4 regions of the Nocardioides seonyuensis genome follow, and region 2 is predicted to be linked to each of the others. Evidence: riboswitches for the same ligand, from Rfam matches in the RefSeq annotation. Region 2 holds a riboswitch; each other region holds the start of a gene.
What was found. A riboswitch is a leader RNA that binds a small molecule or an ion and turns the genes downstream of it on or off. The one in region 2 is predicted to bind cobalamin.
Positions count from the first base shown of each region.

Region 1: it holds a riboswitch for cobalamin, as region 2 does, so the genes downstream of both, EXE58_RS20350 (VWA domain-containing protein) here and EXE58_RS14820 (ABC transporter substrate-binding protein) in region 2, are expected to answer to the same signal.
Region 3: it holds a riboswitch for cobalamin, as region 2 does, so the genes downstream of both, EXE58_RS16770 ((2Fe-2S) ferredoxin domain-containing protein) here and EXE58_RS14820 (ABC transporter substrate-binding protein) in region 2, are expected to answer to the same signal.
Region 4: it holds a riboswitch for cobalamin, as region 2 does, so the genes downstream of both, cobN (cobaltochelatase subunit CobN) here and EXE58_RS14820 (ABC transporter substrate-binding protein) in region 2, are expected to answer to the same signal.

Region 1 covers NZ_CP038436.1:3,449,903-3,455,642, forward strand. The annotation lists gene EXE58_RS16735 (cobalt-precorrin-4/precorrin-4 C(11)-methyltransferase) at 1-332, shown strand, start outside; gene cbiE (precorrin-6y C5,15-methyltransferase (decarboxylating) subunit CbiE) at 366-1,601, opposite strand; cobalamin riboswitch at 1,634-1,777, shown strand; gene EXE58_RS20350 (VWA domain-containing protein) at 1,818-3,932, shown strand; gene cobA (uroporphyrinogen-III C-methyltransferase) at 3,932-4,738, shown strand; gene cobO (cob(I)yrinic acid a,c-diamide adenosyltransferase) at 4,738-5,352, shown strand; gene cobBC (bifunctional hydrogenobyrinic acid a,c-diamide synthase/histidinol phosphate aminotransferase CobBC) at 5,355-5,740, shown strand, end outside.
Region 2 covers NZ_CP038436.1:3,053,887-3,059,626, forward strand. The annotation lists gene EXE58_RS14810 (ABC transporter ATP-binding protein) at 1-479, opposite strand, end outside; gene EXE58_RS14815 (FecCD family ABC transporter permease) at 476-1,528, opposite strand; gene EXE58_RS14820 (ABC transporter substrate-binding protein) at 1,532-2,497, opposite strand; cobalamin riboswitch at 2,592-2,746, opposite strand; gene EXE58_RS14825 (siderophore-interacting protein) at 2,801-3,586, shown strand; gene era (GTPase Era) at 3,586-4,572, shown strand; gene EXE58_RS14835 (hypothetical protein) at 4,619-4,864, shown strand; gene EXE58_RS14840 (GNAT family N-acetyltransferase) at 4,919-5,512, shown strand; gene EXE58_RS14845 (GrpB family protein) at 5,662-5,740, opposite strand, start outside.
Region 3 covers NZ_CP038436.1:3,456,686-3,462,425, forward strand. The annotation lists gene cobBC (bifunctional hydrogenobyrinic acid a,c-diamide synthase/histidinol phosphate aminotransferase CobBC) at 1-1,058, shown strand, start outside; gene EXE58_RS16765 (cobalamin biosynthesis protein) at 1,055-2,035, shown strand; gene EXE58_RS16770 ((2Fe-2S) ferredoxin domain-containing protein) at 2,051-2,740, opposite strand; cobalamin riboswitch at 2,764-2,951, opposite strand; gene EXE58_RS16775 (CbtB domain-containing protein) at 3,136-3,369, shown strand; gene EXE58_RS16780 (CbtA family protein) at 3,518-4,330, shown strand; gene EXE58_RS16785 (cobalt-precorrin-6A reductase) at 4,332-5,057, opposite strand; gene EXE58_RS16790 (cobyric acid synthase) at 5,054-5,740, opposite strand, start outside.
Region 4 covers NZ_CP038436.1:3,464,763-3,470,502, reverse strand. The annotation lists gene EXE58_RS16815 (aconitate hydratase) at 1-409, opposite strand, end outside; gene EXE58_RS16810 (hypothetical protein) at 571-927, opposite strand; gene EXE58_RS19580 (hypothetical protein) at 1,317-1,478, opposite strand; gene EXE58_RS16805 (histidine phosphatase family protein) at 2,206-2,754, opposite strand; cobalamin riboswitch at 2,745-2,875, shown strand; gene cobN (cobaltochelatase subunit CobN) at 2,914-5,740, shown strand, end outside.

The sequences.
Region 1 (5,740 bases), 400 kb from region 2:
GAGACGGGGAGTCGCTGACCCAGTTCGCCGCCACCGGCGCAACCCTGGTGTTGCACCTGGCGATCACTCGGACCCGGACCCTGATGGCCGAGCTCGAACCGGTCGTCGGGGGAGACTGCCCGGTGGTGGTCGTGTACCGGGCCAGCCAGCCGGAGGAGTTGGTGTTGCGCGGAACCGTCGACACCATTGCCGATCAGGTGGAGGGGGCCGGGCTACGACAGGCGGCTGTCATCTTGGTCGGACGCACGCTGGCTGAGGCGCCTGCCCTCGCAGGAGGGGAGTCGTACCTGTACAGCCGTGAGCGGGACAGGCTCACGAAGCGACCGTTGTAGACCACGGTCTCCTGCAAGACGCCTCCGAGGGGCTCAGAGGCGCAGGCTCCACTGCGTCACGGTCCGCAGCGGCGTCCATCCGGTGAATCTGCCAACGGGGTGCGTCGTCTCCACGGCGAGGCGGGTGAGCTCGCCGCCGTGCGTCCGGTATGCGTCGGCGAGGAGCGACTCCGTCTCGAGCGTCACACCGTGCACGACCAGGCGTCCGCCCGGACGCAGCGCCGCCAGGCACGCGTCGAGGACGCCGGGGCGCGTGGCTCCGCCGCCGATGAAGATCGCGTGCGGAGGCTCGAGGCCGGCGAGCGCGTCAGGGGCGGGACCTTCCACCACACGGAGGTCGGGCACGCCGAGACGCGTCGCGTTGCGTGCCACCCGGGCGGCGCGCACGGGATCCGCCTCGACCGCGGTCGTACGGCAGGTGGAGTGTGAGCGCATCCACTCGATGCCCACCGAGCCGGCGCCTGCACCGACGTCCCACAGGTGCTGACCGGGCGCGGGGGAGAGACGAGCCAGGGCCGAGGCCCGAAGGTCGCGCTTGGTGAGCTGCCCATCGTTCTCGAAGGCCTCGTCGGGCAAGCCTGCCACCCACGACGAGCGCCACCCCGCGGCGTCCGCGGGGACCTCGATGGCCAGGACGTGCAGCGCAGGGACATCGCTCGCCGGTGTCTGGGCCCATTCCCGGGCGGTCTTCACCGACCGCGACTCGGCGTCGCTCCCGAGGTTCCCGAGCACCGTGATGACAGCGTCCGGATGGCCCGTCTCGGTCAGCAACCGGCCCACGAACGTGGCTGTCGGCGACCCGGACGTGAGGACCAGGATCCGTCGCCCCGGAGCGACCTCCCGCAGCACCCGTGCCTCGTGTCGTCCGACCAGCGTCACGACCACCGACTCCTCGGCCGACCAGCGCATCCGTGCGCGTGCCAGGGCCACGGAGGAGATCGAAGGGAGGACCCGGACGGCCTCGGCGCCAAGAGCGCGTACGAGCGTCGTGCCGATGCCCGAGACCATCGGGTCACCGGACGCCAGCGCGACCAACTGGCGACCGCGCAGCTCGTCGAGCAGAGCCGGTAGGGAAGGCGCGAGCGGCGAGGGCCACGGGCGTCGTTCCTGCCCCGGCACCGGGGCCACGAGGGCGAGGTGGCGTCGGCCGCCGAGGACCACGTCTGCCTCCCGTAGGAGCCTCTCCGCGGCCGGCTGGAGAGACCCGTCGGCCCCCACTCCCACCACGGTCACGAGGTGTCCACGAGGAGGGGGAGTCAAGTCATCCACGAGTCGGGAGGCTATCGTCAGCCCAACACGTGAGGTGCCCCCGCGCCCCAGCCATCGGAAACGGTGGGGACGAGCAACGGGGAGAATCTGGGAAGCCGGTGAGAGTCCGGCACAGGCCCGCTGCGGTGAGTCGAGCACTCCGTCAGGAGTGACTCGACAAGTCCGAAGACCGGCCTCGCGTGAGCCAATCCATGGCCTACGAGCGGGAGCCTCAACGTGCCACAGAAGTATCCATTTTCTGCCGTCGTCGGCTGCGGGTACGACCCCACGACCACCTCCGGTCTCGACGACATGGGCCTCGCCCTCGTCCTTACCTCGATCAGCCCCGAGATCGGTGGCGTCCTCGTACGCGGCGAGAAGGGCAGCGCCAAGTCGACCACGGTCCGAGCACTCGCCGACGTGCTGCCCTGGATCGACGTGCACGACGGCGACCGGTTCTCCACCGACCCGCACGACACCAACGCCACCTCGCCCGACCTCAGCACCGACCCCGGCGCCGCCCGCGGCCCGGTGGTCAGCCGCCCCGTACGCCTCGTCGAGCTGCCCGTCGGCGCCACCGAGGACCGCGTGCTCGGCTCGCTCAACCTCGAGAAGGCGCTCACCGCCGGCTCCGTCGAGTTCGAGCCCGGCCTGCTCGCCCGCGCCCACCGCGGCGTGCTCTACGTCGACGAGGTCAACCTGCTCCACGACCACCTCGTCGACCTGCTCCTCGACGCCGCCGCCACCGGCCAGGTGACCGTCGAACGCGACGGCGTCTCCATCGGCCACAGCGCCCGGTTCGTCCTCATCGGCACCATGAACCCCGAAGAGGGCGAGCTGCGCCCCCAGCTGCTCGACCGATTCGGGCTCACCGTCGAAGTCGCGGCACCCCGCGACCCCGCCCTGCGCGTCGACGTCGTACGCCGACGCCTCGCCTTCGACCGCGACCCCGCCGCCTTCGTCGCCACCTACGCCACCCAGCAGGCCGAGCTCACCCGCCGCATCGCCGAGGCACGCGCCCGGATCGACGACGTCACCCTGGGGGACGCGGCCCTGCTCAAGGTCGCCGAAGTGTGCGCCGCGTTCGAGGTCGACGGGCTGCGCGCCGACATCGTCACCGCCCGCACCGCCGTCGCCCACGCCGCCTGGGCCGGACGCCGGTTCGTGACCCGCGCCGACATCCGCGCCGCCGCCTTGCTCGCCCTGCCGCACCGACGCCGCCGCAACCCGTTCGACGCACCCGGCCTCGACGAGAAGCTGCTCGACGAGATCCTCGGCGACGACGACCTGCCCGAGCCGCCCGAGCCCGAGGGGCCCACGCCGGCGGACGACGCCACCGACGCCTCTGACGAGAGCCCCACCGAGGCCCCTGCCGACATCGAGCCCGGTGACACCGACAGCACCGACCCGGCCCCCGGTGACACCACGCCGACCGACCCGGACCCCGCCCAAGGCGCAGCGTCCGACGACATCGCCGCCATCCTGCCGCCCGCGCCCCAGCAACCCCAGCCCACCGGCGACGGCACCTCCACCACCGTGAAGTCCGGCGACGCGTACCGACCCCGCCTCTTCACCGTCGGCGGCCTCGGCCACGGCACCCCCGGCCGACGCAGCCGTGCCCTGGGCGACACCGGCCGCCGCGTCGGGGCCCGACCCGGCCACGGAGCCGGTGCCCTGCACCTCGTCGAGACCCTGCGCGCCGCCGCCGAACGCCACGCCACCTCCGACACCGCCCGTACGGCAGAGGGCCGCTTCACCCTGCACGCCAGCGACCTGCGCACCGCCGTGCGCGAAGGCCGCGAAGCCAACCTGCTCCTGTTCTGCGTCGACGCTTCCGGCTCGATGGCCGCCCGCAAACGGATGACGCAGGTGAAGGCCGCGATCCTCTCGCTGCTCACCGACGCCTACCGACGCCGTGACAAGGTCGCGCTCGTCTCCTTCCGCGGCACCGACGCCGAGCTCACGCTGCCGCCCACCGGCTCCATCGAGGTGGCGGTCGCCCTGCTCGACGACCTCCCCGCCGGGGGACGCACCCCGCTCGCCGCAGGGCTGCTCACCGCGGCGGACGTCGTCCGGCGGGAGCGGCTCCGCGATGCACGCCTGCGCCCCCTGCTCGTCGTCGTCACCGACGGCCGGGCCACCGCAGGAACCGACGCCGTGGCACGCTCCCGGCAGGCCGCCGCGCACCTGGCAGCGCTGGGTGTCCCCGGGGTGGTCGTCGACTGCGAGGAAGGACCGCTGCGACTCGGGCTCGCCCGCATCCTCGCAGGCCACCTCGAAGCTGAGCACGTGCCCATGGCCCGCGTCAGCGCCACCGGCCTCGTCGACGTCGTGAACGGACGGGTGGCCTGATGAGCACCGCGACCCGAACCGTGACCCACACCTCGACCGGCACCCTCGCGCCCCTGCTCCCCGGCACCGTGGCGCTGGTCGGCGGCGGCCCCGGCGAGGCCGGACTGATGACCGTGGCTGGCCGCGCCGCCGTCGAACAGGCCGACGTGCTGCTGGTCGACCACCTCGCCCCCTCCGAGGCGTTGGGCTGGGCACCGTCCGACGCTGAGATCGTGGACGTCGGCAAGCTCCCACGTGAAGCCTTCACCCCGCAGGAGAGCATCAACGCCCTGCTCGTCCAGCACGCCCGCGCGGGGCGCCGCGTCGTACGGCTCAAGGGTGGCGACGGGTTCGTCTTCGGACGAGGCATGGAAGAGCTCGAGGCCTGCGCCCAGGCAGAGGTGTCCGTACGCGTGATCCCCGGCGTCACCTCGTCGGTCGCCGTCCCGGCACTGGGCGGGATCCCTGTCACCCACCGCGGACTCGTCCAGGGCTTCAGCGTGATCTCTGGCCACGTCCCGCCCGGTCATCCTGACTCGACCCTCGACTTCGAGGCGCTGGCTCGCTCCGGCACCACGCTCGTCGTCCTCATGGGGGTCGCCACCCTGTCTGCGATCACCGCCGCGTTGGTCGCCAACGGCCTCGACCCCGCCACCCCGGCCGCGGTCGTCGCCCGCGGAGGCCACCCGGACCAGCAGGTCGTCGGCGCCACGGTTGCCGACATCGCGGCACGGGCCGCCCATGTCGAGCCGCCCGCCATCACCGTCATCGGTCACGTCGCCGCGTTCGCGGCCACGGACACCCCCGTACTCGAAGAGGTCATCTGATGCCCCAGGGCCAGCCGCTCACCGTCCCCAATGACGGACTCACCACCCGCCAGCGCCGCAACCGCCCGCTGCTGATGGTCCACACCGGGGACGGCAAGGGGAAGTCCACCGCCGCCTTCGGGCTCTCCATCCGGGCGTGGAACCAGGGCTGGAACATCGGTGTCTTCCAGTTCGTGAAGTCCGCCAAGTGGCGCATCGGCGAGCAGACCGTCCTCGAACGGCTCGGCCGTCTCCACGAGGAGACCGGCGAAGGCGGCCCCGTCGAGTGGCACAAGATGGGCGCCGGCTGGTCCTGGACGAAGAAGCAGGGCGACGCCGAGGACCACGCCCGCGCCGCAGCCGAAGGGTGGCAGGAGATCAAGCGCCGTCTCGCCGCCGAGACGCACGACCTCTACGTCCTCGACGAGTTCACGTACCCCATCGCCTGGGGCTGGGTCGACCTCGACGACGTCGTCACCACCCTGCGTGAGCGCCCAGCGAAGCAGCACGTCGTCATCACCGGGCGCCGCGCCGCGCCCGAGCTGATCGAGGTGGCCGACCTCGTCACCGACATGACGAAGGTCAAGCACCCCATGGACGCCGGCCAGAAGGGCCAGCGAGGAATCGAGTGGTGAGCGTGGCGACGCCCGCGTCGAGCACCCTCGTCACCCCGTCGCCCGTCCCCCAGTCGTCCGTCGCCCTGCCACGCGTCGTCCTCGCAGCACCCTCGACCGGCCAGGGCAAAACCACCATCTCCACCGGCCTGATGGCCGCACTGAAGGCCCGCGGCCTCGGGGTCTCCGGGCACAAGGTCGGGCCTGACTACATCGACCCCGGCTACCACGCCTTGGCGACCGGACGCCCCGGCCGCAACCTCGACCCGCACCTGGTGGGGGAGGACCGCATCGGGCCCCTCCTGATGCACGGCGCCCGCGGCGCCCACGTCGCCGTAGTGGAAGGCGTGATGGGTCTGCACGACGGCCGCATCGGGACCGACGGCTACGCCTCAACCGCGCACGTCGC
Region 2 (5,740 bases):
ACCCGGGGTTCCTGGGCCAGTGCGCGGCCGAGGACCACTCGTTGCAGCTCGCCCCCGGAGAGGGTCGCGGCGGGACGTCCGGCCAGGTCGGTGAGGTGGAGGCGGACGAGCAGGTGCTCCACGAGGTCCCGGTCGCGGGCCGTCTCCGATCCCCAGCGGCTGCGGTGTGGAGTCCGACCCAGTGCGACCAGCTCGCGCACGCTGAAGCCCTCGGGCACGACGGGCTGCTGGGGCATCAGCGCGACGACCCGGGACATCCGTCGGCGCGAGGTCGACCCCGGGTCCAGGCCTGCCACCCGCAACCGGCCCCCGGCCCGCACCAGGCCGGCCAGGGCGTGGAGGAGGCTGGTCTTCCCGGCCCCGTTGGGTCCGACCACTGCCAGCCACTCGCCGGCGGCGAGGTCCAGGTCGACGTCCTGCAGCACGCGGCGCCCGGACCTGCTCACCGAGACGGCCCGCACCTCGACCACCGTGCTCATGCTGCCGCCCGGTTGCGGCGGAGCACGACGAGGAAGAAGGGCGCGCCGACGACCGCGGTGACGACCCCGATCGGCACCTCCGCAGGAGCCAGGGCCGAGCGGGCGGCGATGTCCGAGAGCACCACGAAGGCTGCACCGAGCAGGAGGGCCATCGGGACGAGGGTGCGGTGCGATGCCCCGAAGAGCAGGCGGACCGCGTGCGGGACGACGACGCCGACGAACCCGATGAGGCCGCTGACGCTGACCACGGCGGCAGTGCCCAGGGTCGCTGCCAGGACGAGGACCAGGCGCACCCGAGCGGGGTCGATGCCCAGGCTGGCGGCCTCGACGTCGCCGACGGCAAGCACGTCGAGGGCGCGACGGTGCAGCAGGATGACGCCGCACGAGACGAGCACGTAGGGCAGCACGAGCAGCACGTCGGACCACCCGTCCGTGCTGAGACGGCCCATCATCCAGGAGTACACCGCCAGCAGTGAGTCGTCGTACCGCTGCTGGACGAAGCTCTGCAGGGCGTTGAAGAAGGCCGCCACGGCGACTCCGGCGAGCACGATCGCGACCGCCCCGCCCTCGCCGCCCACGCTGCTGCCGAGGACGTACGTCGCCGCGACGCCGAGCAGGCCGCCACCGAACGCGAGCAGGGGGATGTCGAACGGACCAAGGCTGCCGCCCGACACGATGCCGAGCGTGGCGCCCAGGCCCGCGCCGCTGGACACGCCCAGCAGGTAGGGGTCGGCCAAGGGGTTGCGGAACGCGCCCTGGTAGGCGGCGCCGGCGCTCGCCAGGGTGGCTCCCACCAGGGCGCCGAGCACCACACGCGGCAGTCGGATCTGCCAGAGGATCGCCTGCTGCGTGGGAGTCAGCCCCGAGTCGACTGACACCAGCGGGAGGGCGTCGACGAGCTCGGCGAGGACGCCCCGCGACGTCAGGCCCGCGGGACCGACGAGAGCACCGGCCAGCGCCGCCGCCAGCGCGACAGCGCTGGCGGCGACGAAGCCGGGGACCCGCAGCCGAGGGGGGCTGGCGACCGCCGTCACGGCGAGGTCACCCACGGGTCAGTTCGCTGGCGCGTGCTCGGAGACGAGCGCGGCGATGGTCTCGGCGAACTCCACGACCCGAGGTCCCCAGCGGCTCGTCACGTCCTCGTCGAGCTCGATGATCCCGCCGTTCTCGACGGCGTCGAGCCCCTTCCAGCCGGCGCGCTCGGCGACGTCCTCGGGGTGGATGTCACAGCACTCGGAGTCGGCCAGCAGCACGAAGTCGGGGTCGGCCGAGACGACGTACTCGGCCGAGAGCTTCGGGTAGAGGTCGCCGTCCTTGGCAGCCGCGTCGGCGATGTTCTCCAGACCGAACAGGCCGTACACCTCGCCGATGAAGGTGCCGCTGCTGGCGGTGTAGAGGTCGGGGGAGAGCTCGTGGAAGTAGGTCAGCCCCGACACGTCCGGGGCGGAGGCCACCGCCTCCTCGACGCCCTGCTGGGTCTCCGCGACCACCTGCGCCGCCTCGGCGACGTGACCGGTCGCGGCGCCCACGCGTTCGATCTGGGCGTAGGCCTCGTCGAGGTCGCTCGCCGACGGGAGCAGGAGGGTGGGCACCCCGGCGTCCTCCAGGCCGGCGACCAGGTCGCCGCTGTCGCCGGCGGAGATCACCAGGTCGGGCGCGTGGCCGAGGATCGCCTCGACGTTGGGCTCGTAGCCGGAGAGCTTCGTGGACGGGACGCCCTCGGGGTGGTCGGACTGGTCGTCCACGGCGACCACCTGGTCGCCTGCACCGACGGCCCACAGCATCTCGGTGGCGGTCGGGCTCAGGGAGACGATCGACTCCGGTCGGGCGTCGACCGTGATCTCGGTGAGGTCGCCTTCCTGCCCGGACGCGACGGTCACCGGGAAGCTGGCGTCGGTGGTCTGGTCGCTGCTGGGCCGGTCGGCCGAGCCGTCCCCGGCGTCGGCCTGGCCGCATGCCGCGAGCAGCGAGGCAGCGAGGAGCAGTGCGCCTGAGCGCGCCGCGAGGTGATGGGACATGGTGTTCCTCCGGTTTCGTGCGGAGGACGAGAGAAGTCGGCCGCCGAAACCAGGTGGTCCCGCCTGCACGACTCACCTTCGTCCGAGGCGAGTTGCGTGGACCACGGAGTCAGGTGACCTGGCTCGTCCGGCCCCAGACATCGATCGGGGCCGGCTTCACAGTTGCGGGACAGCGCCGGTTTCTCACCGGACTTCACTGAGCGCCGTGGCGCCCTCCTGGGAGGGCGCACGTACTCTAGCGAACAGCGTCTGCGGTCGGGCACGGGGGCTGGACCGAGGAGCCGCGCGGCTAGCCTTGCCGGTGTGAGCACCCGCGCAGCGCGATACGAGGCGACCGTACGACGCCGTGAGTCGCTGTCGGACCACCTCGTCAGGCTGGTGCTCGAGCTCGAGCAGCCCGACGGCACGGAGGCCTTCACCTCGACGGGGGTGCCCGACGAGTGGGTCGGACTCGTGGTGCCCGGGCAGTTCCAGAGCCGCTACTACACCGTGCGCTCGTTCGCCGGGGGCGAGGTCACCCTCGACGTGGTCGTGCACGACGTCGGGCTCGTGACGGAGTGGGCGATGCGTGACTGCGTCGGTGACGCGGTGACCATCACGGAGCCGAAGGCGTCCTTCGACCTGCCTGCCGACGCCGAGTGGCTCCTCATGGTGGGGGACCTCACGGCGATGCCGGCGATGGCCCGTGTCGCCGAGGCCCATCCCGACCTGCCGACGCGGATCCTCGCGGAGGTCTCCGACGACATGACCGGCTACCTGCCGTCCGGTCCCGACGTGGCGTGGCTGTCGCCGCCGGCTCCCGGCCAGAGCGCGCTCGCCGAGGCCGTCGAGTCGCTGGAGTGGCCCTTGGGCCCCGGCTACTTCTGGATGGCGGGGGAGTCGGCGCAGATGCGAGCGATCCGCAAGCACCTGATGCGCGAGGTCAGGCTGCCGAGCTCCCACTACGACGTGATGGGCTACTGGCGCGCCACGGCCGGTCGTCAGCCGCGGGCAGTCGACCCGGGGCCGATCTGGCGAGCGGGCAAGGCAGCAGGCAAGACCGACGAGCAGATCTGGGCCGACTACGACGCAGCACGGGAGACCACCTGATGAGCGAGCACGACCGCGACTTCGACGTCAGCGGGGTGGCCCCCGCCGGCCCCGTCTACGGCACGCGACCCGAGGGCTTCCGCAGCGGCTTCGCCAGCTTCGTGGGGCGCCCCAACGCCGGGAAGTCCACGCTGACCAACGCCCTCGTGGGCAGCAAGATCGTCATCACGTCGTCCAAGCCACAGACGACGCGCACCGTCGTGCGCGGGATCGTCCATCGCGCCGACGGGCAGCTCATCCTCGTGGACACTCCCGGACTCCACCGTCCCCGCACCCTCCTCGGGGAGCGCCTCAACGACCTGGTCACGACGACCTGGGCCGAGGTCGACGTCGTCGCCGTGTGCTTCCCGGCGAACGAGAAGGTCGGGCCCGGTGACCGGTTCATCGTCAACGAGCTGGCCAAGGTGCGTCGTACCACCAAGATCGCGATCGCGACCAAGACCGACCTCGCGACTCCCGAGCAGCTCGCCGAGCACCTCGTCTCGATCGCCGAGCTCGGGCGGGAGACCGACACCGAGTGGGCCGAGATCGTGCCCGTCTCGGCAGTGTCTGGCGACCAGGTCCAGCTGCTCGCCGACCTGTTGCTCGCCCTGATGCCCGAGGGACCTCCGCTCTACCCCGACGGCGACCTCACGGACGCGCCGGAGGAGGCCATCGTCGCGGAGTTCATCCGCGAGGCGGCGCTCGAGGGCGTGCGCGACGAGCTCCCCCACTCCATCGCCGTGCTCATCGAGGAGATGAACCCCCGCGAGGGCCGGCCGGCGGACAAGCCGCTGCTCGACATCCACGCCAACCTCTACGTCGAGCGGGACAGCCAGAAGGGCATCATCATCGGCCACAAGGGCTCTCGCCTGCGCGACGTCGGCAAGGCTGCTCGCCTCCAGATCGAGGCCTTCCTGGGCACGCCGGTCTACCTCGACCTCCACGTCAAGATCGCCAAGGACTGGCAGCGCGACCCGCGCCAGCTCCGCAAGCTGGGCTTCTGACGCGTCGAGCCGTATGGCGGCCGGGGCTGCTGGGTACGTAGCGCCCATGTCTGAGATGAACCAGCAGGACGCCCGCATCACCGCCCTCCGTGCCGTGGTCGACCGGGTGACGTCGTGGCAGGAGACCGCCACCGACGGCACCATCCACGAGGAGCTCGACCGCGGCCTCCAGGAGGCCGGCGTCACCCTCACCGACGAGCAGCGCGACTCCGTCGCCCAGCAGATCTCCGACGGCCAGGAGGTCGACGTCGAGGCCCTCGCCGCCGACAGCGAGGCGGGCGGCCCCGCCTGATCCTCACGGGCCGGACCGTGGACAGCGGGGGCCCAGGCGTGCCAGCGTCCCTGCATGCCTGAGTTCAGCTGGCTCCCGGCCAACCGTGCTGCGGTCGAGGACGTCGAGGCTGTCTTCGCGGCGAGCGGCGCCAACAAGTGTCGTTGCCAGGCCCTCAAGGTGCCGGACTGGATCTGGCGCGACTCGACCCAGGAGCAGCGGGACGCGGCGTTGCTCGAACAGACCGCGTGCGGCACGGCGGGGCCGACGTCGGGGCTGATCGGCTATGTCGACGGCGAGGCAGCGGGCTGGGTCGCGGTGGAGCCGCGGGAGAACTACCCCCGGCTGTGGAGCCGGAAGCAGGCATGGATGCGGATGGACCCCGAGCTCGAGGGCGTCTGGTCCGTGACGTGCTTCGTCGTGCGCAAGGGCATGCGGAAGACGGGCCTGACCTACGAGCTGGCTGCCGCCACCGTGGAGTACGGCGAGCAGGTCGGTGCCCGCGTCCTGGAGGGCTACCCGATCGAGCCGCCGCCGGGCAAGGCCGTGATCTGGGACGAGGCCTCCGTCGGGCTGCTGCAGATCTTCCTCGAGGCGGGGTACGACGTCGTGGCCTCGCCGACCCTCCGCCGACGCGTGGTGCGTCGACAGCTGGCCGGCTCCCCCTGACAGTCGTGCGCACACGTCAGTGCCCCCGCCGTGTGTTGCACCATGACCACGCGGTGTGACTGCTGCGCGGACTCGGCGCGTGGTCGCCGTACTCTGCGCACCTGACCTCCTCGCCCGCGCGGAATGCGGCGCGAGCGGAGGCGGAGCGGTCAGGGATGCTCGGCGAGGACCTGCGCCACGAATGCTGCCTTCGCCGCCGTGTAGGCAGAACGGTCATGGGCTTCGCGC
Region 3 (5,740 bases), 400 kb from region 2:
CCGGCCCGCAGCCGTACGGGCCCGTCGCGGACCCGCTGCTCCACCACGGTGACGTCGAGACCGGACGCGGCCTGATCGACTTCGCCGTCAACGTCTACCCCGAACCCAGGCCCTCGTGGCTGGAGGCCGCGTTGCGTGACGGCATCGAGCAGTCGACCACGTACCCGGACGTGACCCCGGCCCGTGACACGATCGCCGAGCTCCACCACCGACGGGCCGACGAGGTGCTCGTGACCTCGGGGGCCGCCGAGGCGTTCGAGCTGATCGCCCGGTGGAAGCCGTGGCGGTGCCCCGTGGTGGTGCACCCCCAGTTCACCGAGCCCCACGCCGCGCTCGAACGCGCCGGCCTCCAGGTCACCGTCGTCCACTGCCGGCCCGAGGACGGTTACCGCCTCGACGCGTCGGCCGTGCCCGAGGACGCCGACCTGGTGGTCGTGGGTAACCCGACCAACCCCACCGGCGTGCTCCACCCGGCCGAGGAGATCCTCAGGCTGCGCCGACCCAAACGTGTCGTCGTGGTCGACGAGGCGTTCATGGACGCCGTGACCGACACCGGCCACTCGCTCGCCACCGACCGGCGCCGCGGGCTCCTGGTCGTACGCAGCCTCACCAAGCACTGGTCCATTCCCGGGATCCGGGCCGGCTACGTGCTCGGCAACGACCGCGCCGTCGCCGCGCTCGCCGCCCGGCAGGTGCCGTGGTCGGTCTCCGCGCCGGCGATCACGGCCGCGGTGGCCTGCTGCTCGGGCGAGGCGACGATGGAGGCGGTTCGGCGCGCCGAACGCATCGCGCAGTGGCGTGCCCACCTCGTCGACGCCCTCACCGGACGCGGGTACGAGGTCGTGGGATCCCAGACCTCCTTCGTGCTGGCGCGGCTGGGCCGTGGCACCCGGGAGACGCTGCGGGAGCACGGTGTGGCGGTGCGTCGCGCCGACACATTCCCGGGACTCGACGGCGAATGGGTCAGGATCGCGGTGCGGCCGCCCGAGACGGTCGCCGACCTGCTCCGTGCCCTCGACGACGTACGGGCCGGTGCACCGGCCGCGATCGGCGCATGATCCGTCCGCGCGGGGCGACGCGAGCCGCGGGACTCCTGCTCGGGTTCGCCGCCGACCGGCTTCTGGGGGACCCACGCCGCGGTCACCCTGTGGCCGGCTTCGGCGCCCTCGCCGCCCGCCTCGAACGGCGTCTGTACGACAACTCGCGGGGCCGCGGGGTGCTGTACACCTCGCTCCTCGTGGGTGGGTGCGCGGCGTTCGGGGTCGGACTCGAGCGGGGCACGCGGGGTTGGCCCGTGCTGCACGCCGCGGTCACAGCCGCTGCAACCTGGACCGTTCTGGGCGGACGCAGCCTCGAGCGTGAAGCCCTGGCGGTGCACCGGTTCCTGGCCGAGGGCGACCTCGACAGCGCACGCCACCGGCTCACCTACCTGGTGGGACGTGACACGAGCTCGCTCTCGCCGCAGCAGATTGCCCGGGCGGTGGTCGAGTCGGTCGCCGAGAACACCTCGGACGCCGTCACGGCCCCGCTGGTCTGGGGCGCTGTGGGAGGGGTGCCGGGCCTGCTGGCCCACCGTGCCTCGAACACCCTGGACGCGATGGTGGGGTACCGCAGCGAGCGTCACCAGAACTTCGGCTGGGCGTCTGCGCGGCTCGACGACCTGCTCAACCTCCCCGGTTCGCGACTGGCGGGTCTCGCCGTGCTGGTCGCAGTGCCCTCACAGGCACGGGACGCCTGGCGGGTCTGGAGGCGGGACGCAGCCGGTCACCCCAGCCCGAACGGCGGCGTCGTGGAGTCAGCCTTCGCCGGTGCGCTGGAGATCGTGCTGGGCGGTACGAACAGGTACGGCGAACGCGTCGAGCACCGTCCCACGATGGGCGACGGGCTCCCGCCTGCCCCCGGGGACATCCCGAGGGCCACGGACCTGGCGACACGTGTCGGCGCCGCGGCCGCCGCCGTGACGGCTGTGCTCGCGGCGGTCATCGGCCGGCCGTCGTGGCGGTGGCGTGCTGGCCGCGCACGCCCAGCCGGCTGACGTCGAACGCGACCCTCAGGCCTTGCGACGGCGGGGGAGCCGCAGCCGCTCCACCGGAGTCCCGGCCACCAGGTGCTGCGAGACGATCGCGCCCGCCTCTTCCTCGTCCACGCTTCCGTACCAGACGTCGTCCGGCTGGACCGAGATCACCGGAGCGCGGTTGCACGGGAACTGGCACCCGGTCTGGGTGACCAGGACGTCGTCGTCACCGAGACCGGCGCCCATGAGCCCCAGAACGACTCCCCTCCAGGCATGCTCCGCACCAGCGGCCGTGCAGCGCGGCCCGCGGCAGACGAACACCTGGTGACGGTGCCCGGGGACGTCATCCCACGCGTCCGACGTCAGTCCCGGACCGCCGTGGGTGATCGGGCGTGCTCGCTCGACCAGGGCCCGCCACTGCGACGTGTCCTCCATGAAGGCGGGCGCCGTTCTGACCCGGGGCGCGCCGTCGCCGAACGCCCGCCACCAGTCGGCTGCGACCCGTCGCAGCCAGGAGACTCCCGGGCCACCCGGGCCGGCAGAGACGCCGACGAGCACCACCTCGGACTCGCGGCTCCTCGCGAGTCGTTCGAGGACGTCTCCCAGCGTGGGGGAGGCCAGCTGCAGGAACGCGAGCTCGGCGTCGAGCTTGTCGGCTAGCGCCCCCAGCTCCGCGCGCCGGGCGGCGTCGGCAGGCGACGTGCCCACCAGGACATGGGTGGTCATCGGCTCTTCTCCAGGCACCTCGCGGAAGTGAACGCGCCGTGGCCGGTCTCCTGGCTCGCGCATCGACGTCCTGCGACCGACCTTCCCAGGTATGCACCCAGTGGTCCCGACACTGCAACGTCAGCGAGGTCGCGGAACTCCGCGCTCACAGTGGCGAGGGCCGCGCCGGTCTTCCACCGGCTTCCCGTGCACCACGGCACCGGCAACGTACCAGCCGGTGGGTCGCGGTCGGCACGCGGTCCCGAACGGCGTAGACTGCCCCCAGCGAATGCCATGGAAGCCGGTGTGAGTCCGGCACAGTCGCGCTGCTGTGACACCGTCCTCGGGCGGTGAAGTCAGACCCGGGCGTTCGTCCATCCCCACATCACCAGGGCGCAGAACCCTGAGGAGGAAACATGTCGCACGCTGTTGCCGCGCCGCTGTCCGGTGCCAACGCCATTCCCGCCGTCGAGATCCCGACGGTCGACCTTCGCGAGCTCGCCCCCTGGGCGCTGTTCGTCGGCCTGCTCTCCGTGCTGGTCGTCTTCTTCGTAAGCACCGACCAAGGCGCCGTCTCGGTCTTCGCCGGCACCGCGATCCACGAGTGGGTCCACGACGGTCGTCACCTGCTCGGCTACCCCTGCCACTGACCCCCTCGCCGGGTCAGCACCGCTGAGCTCCGACCGTCCCTGAGGGCGGTCTTCCTCCCGACCCCTGCGCACATTACGGCGCTGGGGCGTCAGGCGCGCCGTGCTGCGTGCACGGCTCATTCGACGACCACAGAAACTGGAATCACAAGTGAACGCACGTACTTTCCTGGTCCGCGGCCTGCTCGCGGGCCTCATCGCCGGCCTCGTGGCCTTCGGCGTGGCCTTCACGGTCGGCGAGCCGCCGATCGACACCGCCATTGGGCTGGAGGAGGCCGCGGCAGCGGAGGCTCCCGCCGAGCCCGCCGCGGACGAGGCGCACACCCATGCCGAGGGCGAGGAGGGCCACACCCACGCCGACGGCGAGGAGGGCCATACCCACTCCCACGGCGAGGAGGAGGGCGGCATCACCCGCACCACCCAGAAGACCTGGGGCCTGGCCACCGCGACGATCGCCGTCGGCGTCGCCCTGGGCGGGATCATCGCACTCATCGCCGCCGCCGTCGCTGGACGTCTGGGACGACTGACGGTCGTCGGTTCGACCGCGTTGGTCACTGCCCTCGGCTTCGTTGCCTACGTGCTGGTGCCCTTCCTGAAGTACCCGGCCGCTCCGCCGGCTGTGGGCAGCGGTGACACCATCGGGTCGCGCACCGCGTACTACTTCACCTTCGCGCTGATCTCGATCGTCGCGATGGTCGCAACGGTGTTCCTGGGCCGCTGGCTCGCCGCCGCACGTGGTGTGTGGACCGGTGTCGTCGTTGCCGGAGTCGCCTACGTCATCGTGGTCACCGTCGCGGCACTCGCCATGCCGACGGTCAACGAGCTCGGTGACTTCCCCGCCGACGTGCTGTGGGAGTTCCGGATCTCCTCGATCCTCACCCTTGCCGCCCTTTGGGGGGCGATGGGCGTGGCCCTCACGTGGCTGCTCGGACGCGTCGACACCACCCCGAGGGCGACCGCCTGACTCAGCGGTGCGACAGCACCCACTCGAGAGCCGGGCCCACGGCGTGCACGACCTGCGCGCGGGGGTCCGGCTCGGGTCGTTCCACGACCACAACGGGGACGCCGAGCTGCGCCGCTGCCTGCATCTTCGGCCACGTGTACGTCCCGCCGGAGTCCTTGGTGACCAAGACGTCGCTGCCGTGGTCGGCCATGACCTCGAGGTCGCCCTCGAGTGTGTACGGCCCCCGGCTGGTGAGCAGACGCCACCGCGCGGGGAGCTCCATGTCGGGGGCATCGACAACCCGCGCCAGGACCGAGGCCTCGCCCAGGTCGGGAACGAACCGGGCCAGCTCCTGCCGGCCTACGGTCAGGAAGGGACGTTGCCCCAGCGTTCCTGCCACCTGCGCTGCCTCGTCGTGCGTACGGACGTACCGCCAGGCGGGGTCGCGTTCCCAGCCGGGACGCTCGAACCGCAGCAGTGGCACCTGCTCGGCCGTGCAGGCCTCGACCGCGTTGGCGCTCATGCCCCGCGCGAACGGGTGCGTGGCGTCCACGACCAGGTCGAAGGCGGCGAGCGCCGTCCGCAACCCAGCGACTCCGCCGAACCCGCCGATGCGGACCGGGCCCATCGGCAGGCGAGGGCGGGCCACCCGCCCCGCGAGCGACGAGGTCACGTCCACGTGAGCCTCCACCAGGAGCCGGGCCAGGTCACGCGCCTCCGCAGTACCACCGAGCAGCAGGACCTTCATCGTGCACCTTCCTGGGGGAGCGTGGGGACGGTGAGCACCGGCAGCGAAGCAGGCGCTCCGTCACGGGCCAGAGCCAGCAGCATCTCGACGTCGAGGTGCTCCTCGACGAGGTCGGCGAGGAGCTCTATCCGGCGCTCCCGGGCGGCCGGGAAGCTGGCGCCGGAGGGGGCCAGGTCGGCGACCTCGGCGAGGAAGGCGGCCCTGAACTCGTCACTCTCGAGGCTGCCATGCCACATGGTGCCGAAGACCTGACCCGCCCGGGCGCCGCCGAGGAACTCCTCGGCTTCCGGGTCGCGGGTGATGCGGCCGTGGTGGATCTCGTAGCCGGCGGCGGGGGCACCGAGCGCTTCCCCGCTGGGTAGCCGCAGCGCCTTGTCGGGGGCGAAGGTCGTGGTGACCGGCAGGAGCGCCAGACCGTCGGCGTACGCACCCGCGGCGCCTTCAACGCCCTCAGGGTCATGGACGCTGCGGCCCAACATCTGGAACCCGCCGCAGATCCCGAGGACCGGGCGTCCCGCGTCGGCGTGCCTGATGATCGCGGTGTCGAGCCCGCGGGAGCGCAGCCACGCGAGGTCAGCCAGGGTGGCGCGGGTGCCGGGCAGCACCACGAGGTGCGCATCGGCGAGGTCGCGCGGGTCAGAGACGAAGACGACGTCGAGGTCCGGCTCGAGGCCCAGGGCGTC
Region 4 (5,740 bases), 410 kb from region 2:
CGAAGACGTCGGCGATCACCGAGTGGTCGATCACCATCTCGGCCGGGGCGAGCGGGTTGATCCTCGTCGGGTCACCGCCGAGGTCGGCCATCGCCTCACGCATGGTGGCGAGGTCGACGACGCAGGGGACGCCGGTGAAGTCCTGCATGATCACGCGCGCCGGCGTGAACTGGATCTCCTGGTCGGGCTCGGCGTCAGCGTCCCAGCCGGCGATCGCCTTGATGTGGTCGGCGGTGATGTCGGCGCCGTCCTCGGTGCGGAGGAGGTTCTCCAGCAGCACCTTCAACGAGAAGGGCAGAGACTCGACGTCCAGCCCCTCGCCGCTCACCGCACCGAGGCGGAAGATCTCGTAGGACTTGCCGTCCACGTCCAAGGTGCCCTTGGCACCGAAGCTGTCCTGACTGGCCATCAGCCACATCTCCTCGGGAGTTCGCGGGTTCGCCCGTCCATCTTGCCGCCGCACGGAGCAGGACGGTAAGGAAGGCGACCCTAAGTTCTGACGTCGTAATATCTTGACGTCAAGATATCACACGGGGCCCTGGGTCCCCGGCCGCCTGTCGGTGGCTGACGTCACTGGATCCCGGCCACCCGGTCCAGCTGCTGCAGGAGCTCGTGCGCCGCGAGCTCGACCTTCTTGTGCCGCCACTCCGCCGCGCGGTAGACGCACGCGATGAGGCCGGACCGGTGCACGCGGCGGAGGTCCCCGTAGACGAACGCGTAGCGAGCCTTGGTCTCGTCGTTGGCTCCCTCGGTCAGGCCGAGGTGCCAGGCGGCGTACTCCTCCCACGAATGTCTCTCGAGGAAGGCGTTCTCGGCTGCGGCATCGGGCTGCACGTCACCCCAGTCCGAGTCGAGGACGTACTGGCGCGACTCGATCAGGCGACGCGCGTGCGCAACGGCGTCCGGGTTGACGGCGTACCGGGCCACGAGGCCACCCTGCCGCGGCGGTGGTGGCGGCACAACCCGTCTCCCCACCCCCACCCGGGGCGGGAAGGCTGTCGTGTGCCGCCACCCTGGAAGGTCTCCGAGAGGGTCAGCCGCGGTGCGGCTCGAGCAGCGCGACGCACTCCACGTGGTGGGTCATCGGGAACACGTCAAAGGGGCTGAGCGTGCGTGCGGGTCTTTGCGATTCGCCGCACCCAACTGGCCAATAGAGCGTTTGACCTGCAGAAATGCCGTCTTGAACGCTTGCGGCTGCCGGAGCGACGTTGCGAACGTCTGCGAATCAAACCGAGCCCATTCCGAGCCCTCAGGGCCTACGAGCGCCGACAGTCGCAAAGAGCCGCAGTTTCCGCTCGAGCGTAGCGGCGAGATGGCTACAACTCCCCCGCGATTACGAGCCGGTCGAGCGAGGACTCGGCATCCGGGACGTCGAGCAGGACGGCGCGGTCCTTCTGGACGGCGGCGACCATTGCCCGCAGCCGCTGGCGATCCTTCTTCGTGAGCTCCTCGTGCCGGAAGTCGCGAGCCGTGAGCAACCCGGCGAGGACAACGAAGTCACGTCGGTGGCGGCCGAGGCCAGGTCGCCCGCATTGCTCAACGCGGCGGCCTTGCCGACGAGCGCGCCGACAAGGTTCGGGCGACGTACGGAGCCTTCGCGACCGGCGACAGACACAGCGACGGTCTCGCTGCGCTGCAGCGCTTGCGTCCCACCGGCCGTGGGGAGGGTCGGACTCCCCGTGACTCCAGGACGCAGACTCGCGCGCTCGCCGATGCCGTCGGGCAGGAGTACGTCGATCGAGGCGTCGCCCCGGACCCAACGATGCTGGAGCCCCTCCGCCGAGATGCCTGCCGAAGCGAACCCGAGGTCGGTCAGGACACCGGTGAACGTGGCCAGCATCCTGGGGTCGGCGCGTACGTCGATCACCGTGTCCGCGTCGTTGGTCGGCCGGAAAGGAAACTGTCCGCGCTCGGCGCAGTGCAGATGCACCAGTTGCCCGCCGACGAGCGTCCAACCGGTTGCGAGCCGCTCACCGCGGTCGAGGCTTGCAGATACGTCGATGAGGTCATCGTTGGCGCCGCAGAGCGCGTCGATGAGTCCGAGGCGGGACGGCCAGCGCAGCAGCTCTACGTCGCAACCGGCACCCGTCCTCCGACCCTTCTGAGAACCGAGGACTCTGAATCTGGACCCCAGTCCCGTATCACAGGTCAGCCGGTTTGTGGCCCCCGACGGCCGTCACGCGCCCCCTCCCCCGCTCGTCGACGTCACAACCGCTGGACGGACCGACCGTCCCAGAAGAGGACCTGGCCGTTGGCGACCTCCCCCACCGTTGATCCCCCGGGCAGGGAGCGGAACAGCTCGCCGTGCGCCACCACGACGTGCGTCATCGCCGGGTCCAGGTCGGCGAGGGCAGCCAACGTCCTTCGCATGACCTCAGCTCGAGGCTCCACACCACCGTGGGCGAGCGCGACAGCCGAGGCCCGTCCGGTCCAGGACACCGTGCTCCGGTGGCTCGTCCCCTGGAAGAGGCCGAAGTGCCGTTCCCGAAGACGTTCGTCGACGGCGTGGCTGGCTCGCAGACGAGCCGCCACGACCTCGCCCCCTTCGACCGCGCGAGTGAGATCGCTCGAGGTCACTCCTACCACGGCTGTGGAACTCAGTCGTCGGGCGAGGCTTTCAGCGGCGTCGGCCATCTGGGCACGCCCGAGTTTTGTGAGCCGCGGATGTGGCGTCTGTCCCTGTGTGACGCCCCGCGCCTTCCACTCCGACTCTCCGTGCCTCAGGAGGTAGACCGGCTGCTTCACGCGCACCATTCTCCCGTAGGCTGCTGGAGATCCACGGCGCAGGAACCCGGTGAGACTCCGGGGCGGTTCCGCCACTGTGACCGAGCACGCGTGCTCGAAGCCAGACACTGGCCGTGGGTGAATCCGACCGCTACACGGGGCGAGAACCCCGGAGGAGGAACCCGGCACATGGCCGCGTCCGCACACGTCTGCCTGCTCTCCACGTCCGACACCGACCTGCTCTCGGCCCGGGCCAGCGGTGCGAGCTTCGCGCTCGCCAACCCGTCGCGCAGCACGAGCAGCGAGCTGGATGCGGTCCTCGAGGGCGCCGACCTCGTCGTCGTACGTCAGCTGGGCTCGGCCCACGACCTGTGGGAGGGACTGGCGGCCGTCCGCGCCGCCGGCACACCGCTGGTCGTCCTCGGCGGTGAGCAGCAGCCCAGCGCCGAGCTGATGGAGCTCAGCACGGTCCCGATCGGCGTCGCGACCGAGGCGCACCGCTACCTGGCCGAGGGCGGGCCCGCGAACCTGGCCCAGATGCACGCGTTCCTCTCCGACACCGTCCTGCTCACCGGCGAAGGCTTCGAGCCCCCGACGGTCGTGCCGTCATGGGGCTTCGCCGAGCGAGGCGCATCGTCCGACCCCTCACTGCCGAAGGTCGGCATCCTCTACTACCGCGCCCACCAAGCCAGCGGGAACACCGCCTTCGCGCACGCCCTGGCGGACGCCGTCGACGCCACCGGCCAGGCCGTGGGCGTGCCCATCTTCGCCGGCTCGCTGCGCAGTGCGCCCGACGAGCTCTTCGACGCTCTCGGCGAGCTCGATGCCGTCGTGGTGACCGTCCTGGCCGCCGGCGGCAGCGTCCCGGCCTCAGTCAGTGCCGGTGGCGACGACGAAGCCTGGGACGTCGAGCGCGTCGCCGCCCTCGACATCCCCGTCCTGCAGGGACTGTGCCTGACCAGCAGCCGTGAGGAGTGGGAAGCCAACGACGACGGCGTGACGCCCCTCGACTCCGCGAACCAGATCGCCATTCCGGAGTTCGACGGGCGCATCATCACCGCACCGTTCTCCTTTAAGGAGATCGACGACGAAGGTCTCCCGCGCTACGTCGCCGACTCGGAGCGTTGCACCCGCGTGGCCGCCATCGCGGTCAACCACGCGCGACTGCGCCACGTCCCGAACGCGGAGAAGAAGGTCGCACTCGTCCTGTCGGCGTACCCGACCAAACACTCCCGGATCGGCAACGCCGTCGGGCTCGACACCCCGGTCTCCACGATCCGTCTGCTCCGACGGCTCCGTGACGCCGGGTACGACCTGGGCGGCCCCGACGCCGTACCGGGCCTCGACCTCGAGGAAGACACCCAGGCGGGCGACGCACTGATCCACGCGATGATCGCCGCGGGTGGGCAGGACGAGGAGTGGCTGACGTCCGGACAGCTCACCGACGCGCACGTGCGCATCGACGCCGAGCAGTACCGCCGCTGGACCGCCCACCTGCCGCAGGCCCTGCGCGACTCCATGACCGAGGCGTGGGGCGAGGCTCCCGGTTCCCTCTTCGTCAACGACGCCGGTGAGATCGTGATCGCCACGCTCGTCGCCGGCAACGTGGTCATCATGATCCAGCCGCCCCGCGGCTTCGGCGAGAACCCCGTGGCGATCTACCACGACCCCGACCTCGCCCCGACCCACCATTACATGGCGGCCTACCGGTGGCTGGAGGAGTCCCCGGAGTCCGGCGGGTTCGGTGCGAACGCCATCGTGCACGTCGGCAAGCACGGTTCCCTGGAGTGGCTGCCGGGCAAGAACGCGGCGCTCTCCGCCGAGTGCGGCACCGACGCGGTGCTGGGCAACCTGCCCCTCTTCTACCCGTTCCTCGTCAACGACCCCGGCGAGGGGGCACAGGCGAAGCGACGCGCCCACGCCACCATCGTCGACCACCTGATCCCGCCGATGGCGCGCGCCGAGACGTACGGCGACATCGCCCGGCTCGAGCAGCTGCTGGACGAGTACGGCAACATCGCTTCGATGGACCCGGCCAAGCTACCCGCCATCCGTGGCGAGATCTGGCAGCTGATGAAGGCCGCCGAGCTGCACCGGGACCTCGGCCTCGACGAGCGCCCCGGCGACGAGGAGTTCGACGACTTCCTGCTGCACGTCGACGGGTGGCTGTGCGAGATCAAGGACGTCCAGATCCGCGACGGCCTGCACATCCTGGGTCAGGCGCCCTCCGACGAGGCGCTGGTGAACCTGGTCCTCGCGGTGCTGCGCGCCTCGCAGGTCTGGGGCGGGGTGGGCAACGCCGTCTCCGGGCTCCGGGCAGCACTCGGCCTCTCCGACGGCGCCTCGACCGCCGAGGTGGACGCCTTCGAGGCCGAGGCACGACGTCTCGTGGAGGCCTTGGCAGCAGCGCACTGGGACCCCACGGTGGTGCCCCAGCTCCACGAGGACGCCGACGTGCGGGCGGCACTGAGCTTCGCCGCCACCGAGGTGGTGCCGCGCCTGGCCAGCACGACCGACGAGATGGACGTGCTGCTGCACGCCCTCGAGGGCGGCTACGTGCCTGCCGGCCCGTCCGGCTCGCCGCTGCGCGGTCTGGTCAACGTGCTGCCGACCGGCCGCAACTTCTACACCGTCGATCCCCGCGCCATCCCCTCGCGCCTGGCCTGGCAGACCGGTCAGGCGATGGCCGATTCCCTCGTGGAGCGCTACCTGGACGAGACCGGCGAGTACCCGAGCTCGGTGGGCCTGTCGGTGTGGGGCACCAGCGCGATGCGTACCTCGGGTGACGACGTGGCCGAGGTGCTCGCGCTGCTCGGCGTACGGCCCGAGTGGGACGACATGTCCCGCCGGGTGAACAACCTGCAGGTGATCGACCTGGCCGAGCTCGGCCGGCCGCGCATCGACGTCACCGTCCGCATCTCGGGCTTCTTCCGTGACGCCTTCCCGCACGTGGTGGCGATGCTGGACGACGCGGTGCAGCTGGTCGCTGCCCTGGACGAGCCGGACGAGATGAACT